2 linked regions of the Chondromyces crocatus genome follow. The main gene of each other region encodes a partner of the protein of the gene in region 2 in a complex. Links are inferred from orthologs where the notes say so. Each region holds a gene or a part of one and is shown on either strand. Other genes may lie near its edges. The genes, in order: smc and CMC5_RS17405.

The links.
Region 1: the proteins of CMC5_RS17405 (region 2) and smc are in contact, whole or in part, in a crystal structure (PDB 3ZGX), measured with the Bacillus subtilis proteins. The link is inferred for Chondromyces crocatus from one-to-one orthologs.

Annotation. Positions count from the first base shown.
Region 1 is NZ_CP012159.1:8,780,222-8,784,656, forward strand. What follows is about bases 1-4,129. They hold smc (chromosome segregation protein SMC), read left to right. Parts: upstream 1-332; coding sequence 333-3,929; downstream 3,930-4,129. Also shown: CMC5_RS31630 (hypothetical protein), read left to right, coding at 4,213-4,435. UniProt on the Bacillus subtilis protein: Required for chromosome condensation and partitioning.
Region 2 is NZ_CP012159.1:4,699,144-4,702,373, reverse strand. The notes cover bases 124-3,047. They hold CMC5_RS17405 (segregation and condensation protein A), read right to left. Parts: upstream 2,152-3,047; coding sequence 1,096-2,151; downstream 124-1,095. Other genes in these bases: CMC5_RS17400 (serine/threonine-protein kinase), read left to right, coding at 2,873-3,047; scpB (SMC-Scp complex subunit ScpB), read right to left, coding at 124-734. Also shown: more of scpB, read right to left, coding at 1-123; more of CMC5_RS17400, read left to right, coding at 3,048-3,230. UniProt on the Bacillus subtilis protein: Participates in chromosomal partition during cell division. May act via the formation of a condensin-like complex containing Smc and ScpB that pull DNA away from mid-cell into both cell halves.

The sequences.
Region 1 (4,435 bases), 4.1 Mb from region 2 along the record:
AGCGACGGGTACGGCTCGCCTAGCCACCTGTCAAGGTGAGTGCCGCCCCAGCAGGGTGCCAGGGCCATCGAAAGAACGTTCGAACGAGCACCAACGGCGACTCCGCTCACGTCGCCAGCACGCCTTCCGACCTGGTGAAACCTCGTCGCGCGTTCAGTCCTCACGCCCATGGTTCAGCCCGGATCGAAAAGGGCGGCCAGAGCATCGGGGGTGCGATCCATGATCTTGCCGCCGCAGGAGGTTGACCTTAGACCGCGTCCCTGGTGGCAGTACGTGACGTGCGGTGACGCTATATCACCCCGCGGGGACTGACCGACCGCCCTGATTCTCTCATGCGCATCCGCAAGCTCGAAATCTCTGGCTTCAAGTCGTTCGTCGACCGGACCCTCATCCACTTCGACAGCGACGTGATCGGCATCGTCGGACCGAACGGCTGCGGCAAGTCCAACATCGTCGACGCCATCCGCTGGTGCATCGGCGAGCAGAGCGCCAAGCACCTCCGCGGCAAGTCCATGTCGGACGTCATCTTCAACGGGTCCGAGACCCGCCCGATGCACGGCATGGCCGAAGTGACGCTGACCTTCGAGAACAGCGACCCCGAGTCCGCGGCGCAGCTCCCGCTCGAGTACAAGGATTACGCCGAGATCGCCGTCACCCGGCGCCTCTACCGCGACGGCACCAGCGAGTACCTGATCAACCGCACCCAGGTCCGCCTCAAGGACGTCACCGACCTGTTCCTGGGGACCGGCGTCGGGACCAAGGCCTACTCCATCATCGAGCAGGGCAAGATCGGCCTCATCGTCTCGGCCCGCCCCGAGGACCGGCGCATGCTCATCGAGGAGGCCGCCGGCATCACCAAGTACAAGGCACGCAAACGCCAGGCCGAGCAGAAGATGGAGCAGACCCGCCAGAACCTGCTCCGCGTCGGAGACATCGTCTCCGAGATCCAGCGCAGCCTCGCCTCCCTCAAGCGCCAGGCCGCCAAGGCGGAGCGCTATGTCGCGTACCGCAAGGAGGTGGAGGACCTCATCCTCCACGAGGCCTCGCACAAGTACCTGGAGATCACCGTCCTCAACCAGCGCGAGGAGTTCGCCCGCAAGGACCACGCCGAGCAGGAACAGGTCGCCAAGACGGCGCTGGGGACCCGCGAGGCCGAGCTGGAGGTCAGCCGCCTCGAAGCCCTCGCCTGCGAGGAGCGGGCCGAGCGCGCCCAGAACGAGGCCTTCATGGCCGACAACGAGGTGCGCACCCACGAGGCGGAGATCGCCCGCGCCAAGGACAAGCTTCGCCACCTCGAAGAGCGCCGCACCGTCGCCGCCCGCGAGCAGGCCGACCTGGAGCGCTCCATCCAGGAACTGAGCGCCGAGCGCGCGCAGCTCGAAGCCCAGCTCGGTGCCGTCGCCGAGGAAGAGGCCCAGGAGAACGAACTCGCCCTCGAACAGCACGAGCGCCTCGAAGAGGTCCGCTACGGTGAGCGCAACGCCGAGCAAGAACTCGCCGTGCTCCGCAAGCGCGCCGCCGAGGCCACCGCGGCCGTCGCCGCCGCCGAGGCCACGCTCACGGGCTTCGATCGCCGCCTGGTCGACATGAGCCAGCGCCGCGCCAAGCACGAGGACGAGCTGGGACGCCTGAGCTTCGAGGGCGAGGACTTCGAGCGGCGCCGCTCGGATCTGGCCCGCGAAGTCGCCGAACTCTCAGGCAACAAGCAGTACGCGACGGACGAGCGTGCGCGCCTCGACACCGAGCTGAAGCAGCTCCGCGAGCAGGCCGTCACCTCCGATCGCACCGTCGAGCAGGCCAAGAACGAGCTGAACCAGCGCAGAAACCGCCTCCGCGCCCTCGAAGAGCTGCACACCCGGCTCGAAGGCGTCGGTGCCGGCGTGAAGAACCTCCTCAAGACGAAGGACCCGGCATTGCTCGGCCTCGTCGCCGACCGCGTCGAGGCCCCCGCCGAGCTGACCGCGGCCTTCGCCGCCTTGCTCGGCGATCAGCTCCAGTGCGTCGTCGTGAGCGATCTCGATCGCGCGATGAGCCTCCTCGGCGATCTGGCCCAGAAGAAGCAAGGCCGCGCCAGCGTCATCGCCACGAACCCGACCTGGATCCCCGACCCGAACTTCACGCTCCCCGAAGGGGAAGGCGTCCTCGGCCGCCTCGTCGAGCGCCTGCGCTTCGCCCCCGAAGACGACGCCCTCATCCGCGCCCTCGTCGGTGACGCCGTCGTGGTGGAGAGCGCCGAGGTCGGCGCGCGCCTCGCCGCCCAGGGCCTCCGCTGCCCGCTGGTCTCGCTGGACGGCACTGTCTTCGGGTCCGACGGCACCGTCAGCGGCGGCCAGGGAGACGCGGTCGCCGCCGGCATGATCGAGCAGAAGCGCGAGATGCGCGAGCTGCACGAGTTCATCGCCCAGCGCAGCGACGAAGTCACCGCCCTCCTCGAAGCACAGCAGACCCTCCGCCAGCGCATCACCGACGCCACCGCGGCCCTGGAGCGCGCCCGCACCGAGGCCCACCAGAGCGAGATCGGCCTCCTCGCCGCCGAGAAGGACCTCAAGCGCGCCGAGGAGCAGCTCGCCGGCGCCCACAAGCGCCGCGGCGTCGTCGAGCTGGAGCTGGAAGACCTCCGCGAGCACCTCGATCTCGCCAGCGGCGAGCACGAGGCCGCCCGCGAGCGCCTCGAAGCCGGCCGCGCCACCCTCGAAGAGGCCCACGGCGGCCTGGAGCACGCCGAGCAGGTCGCCGCCGAGTGGCGCGAGCGCGTCCTCGCGCAGCAGTCGGTGGTGACCGACCGCAAGGTCCGCCTCGCCCGCGTGCGCGAGCGCGCCACCGCCGCCCGCAACACCGTCGAACGCCTGGCCCGCTCCTGCGAAGAGCTGCGCATCCGCATCGACCGCCTCGATCAGGAGCGCACCGACGGCGCCGTCGGCGCCGGCCGCGCCGCCGCGACGATCATGCTCGCCCACGAGGCCCTGCGCCGCGCCGCCGCCGAGGCCCACACCGCGCAGGCCAACCTCACCGAAGCCCGCCGCGCCCTCGACGAGAGCCGCCACGCCCTCGCCGGCCGCGAGTCCGGCTTGCGCGGACTACGCCAGCAGCTCGCCGAGATCACCGAGCGCCTCCGCAAGCACGAGCTGGCCCTCGAACGACTCGCCATCGAGCACACCCACCTCATCGAGGGCGTGCGCGAGCGCTTCCGCGGCCTCGAGCTGCACACCGTGGTCGGCGACTACCACAAGCGCCCCCCCGTCGAGGCCTCCCACCGCGCCCGCATCGTCGAGCTCACCGAGCTGCTCGATCGCATGGGCCCGGTGAACCTCGAAGCCGTCCGCGAGTACGCCGAGGCCGAGGAGCGCCACACCTACTACGCCAGCCAGAAGGCCGACCTGGAGAACGCCATCGCCGACCTGGAGAAGGCGATCGCCCAGATGAACCGCGAGTCGAAGCGCCTCTTCAAGGCCACCTACGACAGCGTCAACGCCCGCTTCAAGGTCCTCTTCCCCAAGATGTTCCGCGGCGGCACCGCCGAGCTGCGCCTCACCAACCCCGATGACATGCTGGAGACGGGCATCGAGATCCTCGCTCAGCCCCCTGGCAAGAAGCTCGGCAACATCGAGCTGATGAGCGGCGGCGAGAAGGCCCTCACCGCCGTCTCCCTCATCTTCTCCATCTTCCAGCACAAGCCCTCACCGTTCTGCATTCTCGATGAGGTCGACGCTCCCCTCGATGAAGCCAACGTCGCCCGTTACAACGAGGCGATCAGGAGCATGACCAGCCACTCGCAGTTCATCCTGATCACCCACATCAAGCGGACCATGCAGTCCGTCGACGTCCTCTATGGCGTCACCATGCAGGAGGCCGGCGTCTCCAAGCTGGTCAGCGTCCGCGTCAACGAGACCGTCCGCCGCGCCGACACCCCCTCCACCGCCGTCGCCTGAAGCGCGGAACGAAAAGCACGCCAGCTCACCGCGAGAACACGTTCGCCTCGGCGCCCATGCTGGCGCTGGAGCGGCGTGGTCATCCTGGTGCGCGCACATGTGCGGCTCGGCGTACCGGGTCCTGGGGGCGGACGCACGGGAGGTGCGGGAGGCCACGGAGTCGCACTTCCCCATGATTCATGGCGCTCGCTGCCATGCCGGGTAGACGGTATCGATGTTGCCAGGGGCCTCAGGACGAAGGGCCGCCTCGCACGACGCCGAGGTCCGGCCCTGGAGGATGATCATGGCAAACCCGATCGAGACCGTGGACCTGTCGACGTGCGCCCAGCGAAACACCGCCGTGAAGTCCCCAGCGACACCAGCAGGACCCAGCAAGCGGCCGCCCCTCGGGCAGCTCGATCCGAGCGTGAAGGACTACGCGCTCTACGATCTCACGATCACCACGAGCGGCGGGCGCCTGAAGGCCCAGGTCCTCGCGGTGAACAACCCGCACTTGACGACCTTCG
Region 2 (3,230 bases):
GGCTTTTGCTCCGTCACCTCCCGAACGAAAGGCGAAAACGCCGGGCTCGTCCGGAACACGTACCCTCCCGCCACCTCATCCAGCCGGAAACCGCGCCCTTCGTACTCCGCGACCAGCTCCGCGAGGACCTCCCGGATGACCGGCAGCTCCGCGGTCGCGGAACGTGCGAGCTCGCGCGCGCTCATCGGTTTCTCCGCGGCAAAGATCAGCGCTTCCAGCACCCCCTTGAGGTGCTTGCGCACGACCGGCGACACCGACGACGTCCGGGGTGACTTCGCCTGCTGGGCCCGGTTGCGGAGCTGGGTCCACGCGGCGGCACGAAAACGGGCCCCTCGGTCCCGGCGGCTCGCCTTCTGCGGACGCGGATCCTCGCCACTGGCTGGCTTCGTTCCGCTCGCGTTGGCCGGCCTCGGTTCGTTGCTGCGGGCGACCTCGGCCTCGTCCCCGCTGGGTGTGTTTCCGTGGACCGACCTCGCTTGGCTCCCGCTGGATGCATCCACCTCGCTCGCGTCAGACGCTGCCTCCACCACGCTGACGGCTTCGGCGTCGTCCTCGTCGACCAGCCTCGCCTCGCTTCTGCTGGAAGCTTCCGCCTCGCTCCCGGCAGGCAGCGCCGCTTCGCCCGCGCTGGCGGTTTCGGCCTCGTCGTCGCTGGTGTCCCTCGCCTCGCCCGCGCTGGGGGCGTCTGCCTCGCTGGTGGCCTCCACTTCGCCCACGCTGACGGCTTCGCCCACGCTGACGGCTTCAGCCTCGACGTCACGGCTCGGCTTCGCATCGCTCCCGCCGGATGCTTCTGCTTCGCTCCCGCTGGCCGGCTTGGCGCCACGCTTGCTGGTTGCCTTGGCTCTGCTCCCTCGGGCTGGCTTGGACTCGCTTCCGCTGGCCGACTTCGCTCCGCTGTCCCTGTCCAGAGCGCGGGGCTCTACTCTCCGGGATCGGACCGGAGTGTGCAGGTCGGCGGTGCTCGGGTCGGCGTCCGAACTCGGTGGCGTCAATGGGGGCTGAGCCGAGAACCACGCGAACGCGGCGGCTTGCATCGACGTCATGGCGTTCGAGGTCGAGTGCGCGTCGTCGACAGGGCCACGGGATCCCACCTCAGCCCTCGACATCCATCACCTCATAGAGGTCCGCGTCGATGCTCCCCTGCTCCATGACGGTATCCCCGTAGCCCGACCGAGAGGCCTCCGGGTCCGTCTCCTCCGAGGCTTCCAGCGGAGAACCTTCGACTTCGAAGTCATCGAAGGTCGACTCTTCTCCACGGACCGTCAGCTCGACGTGAATGGTCGAGAGAGAGTCCGTCTGGTGAACACGAAGCAATCTGAGCTTGCACATCTCGAGCACGGCCAGAAACGTGATGATCAAGTCGAATCTCGAGATCGTCGTGCCACGGGGGATCCCGTCGAGCAGCAAGGCCTCGAAGGTCATCGCTTTACGAGAGGACAGCTTCTCGGTGAGCTCGACGATGCGGTCGGTGATCGAGATTCGATCGAACACCACCTCGTGATCGATGCGCACGCTGGTGCGACCCAGGATCTTCTCGAATGCATCGAGGAGGTTGAAGGCATTCACCGGGGCAAAGGGGGCAGGGCCCAGCGGCACTTCCTCTTCGCTCATCCCTCTCATGAACACGTCACGACCGAGGGTGCTGCGCTCGCTGAACGCCTCTGCTGCCGCCTTGTACTTCTGGTATTCGAGCAGCCGGCGCACGAGTTCCGCGCGCGGGTCTTCTTCTTCGCCTGGCATGCCGTCGTCGTCCTGGCCGGCAGGGACCACGGGCAGCAGCATCTTCGACTTGATGTGCGTGAGGGTGGCGGCCATGACCAGGTATTCACTCGCTAGATCGATTGCGAGTGACTTCATCACCTTGAGGTATTCGAGGTACTTCGCCGTGATGAAGCTCACCGGGATGTCGAGGATGTCGAGTTCGTGCTTCTGGATGAGATGGAGCAGCAGATCGAGCGGGCCCTCGAAACTCGGAAGGTGGACGAAGTACTCCCCCTCTCTCGGCTCCTGAGGGCCCTCCTGGGAGGCATCGTGGGTCTCTCGCTCGGCCGCGGAGGACGTGGAAGACCCCTTCGCCCGAGGCTCCCGGGGGGCCGTGCGCGCGGAACCCTGCTCCAGTCCTGCTCGTGCAGTCTTCTGGGCTCTCACGCGGTGACACGCTCCTTCCGGCGGCTCATCGCGCAGACGGTAATCCGGAGGTGTCGAACGGTCCATGTTCGGTGTAGGTGACGGCCTCCACCTCGGGGAGAATCAGGCTCATGCTCCGGGAGGAGCAGGCTCATGTCCCGGCCGGTCGACAGGATTCATCCCTGGCGCTGCTCGGCCCGCGGAGGCGCCAGGACTCGAAGAGCCAGCACCCGTAGACCCGGTACGGGCAGCGGAGAACTCGCTCCCATCCAGCGATTGCCCCCCCGGGGACCGAGGGTTCGGAGCGAGGAGCGAGTGCCCGCACAGCGCCCTCGCGCCGCCCAGATACCAGCGGTTGGACCTGCCCAGCGCGACGGACCGAGCCGACTGACGGGCAGAGCCGACCGGACGAGGGAGGGGGGAGGCCATGCCTCCATCGGCTGGATGTTCGGTAGCTCTCCAGAGGGGCAGCACCTCTCGGTGCATCCACTGATCGGACATCCGCGGGTAGAGGGGGCTCCCGCTGGAGAGGACGTCGTCGCAGGTAGGTCGGCTGAAGGGGCACGTCTGGCCTCTGCCGTTCCCCCATCCTCCAGGGCGCTCGTCTCCATCGCTCCGGGTCCTACGATCCATCGCCGCGGGTCCTCAGACCTGACTGGCGGGGGTCTCGGGTGGGATGCCCAGGCCGGACGGCGCTGGACGAGGTCCCCGCGGGGCAGCAGTGCTATGCTCGCTCCCCTCGATGCAGCCTGGCCCCGCGAAGAGCTGCCCTTCCTGTGGCGACCGCTATGACGCGGATGTGCTCTACTGCCCACGAGACGGCACGCCCCTTCATACCTCGCGGAAGGTTGCCCCCGTCACCGAGACCGACCCGTATGCGGGGCTGGAACTCGCGGGACAGATCAGGCTGCAGCACCTCATCGGCATCGGCTCGATGGGGCGCGTTTACCGGGCCTTCCAGGCAGGGATCGAGCGCGATGTCGCGGTGAAGATCCTGCACCGGGAGATGAGCGGGAACGCGGAGCTGACGGGACGTTTTCACCGGGAAGCCAAGATCGCGAGCCGGCTCGTGCACCCCAACGTGGTGCAGGTGCTGATGT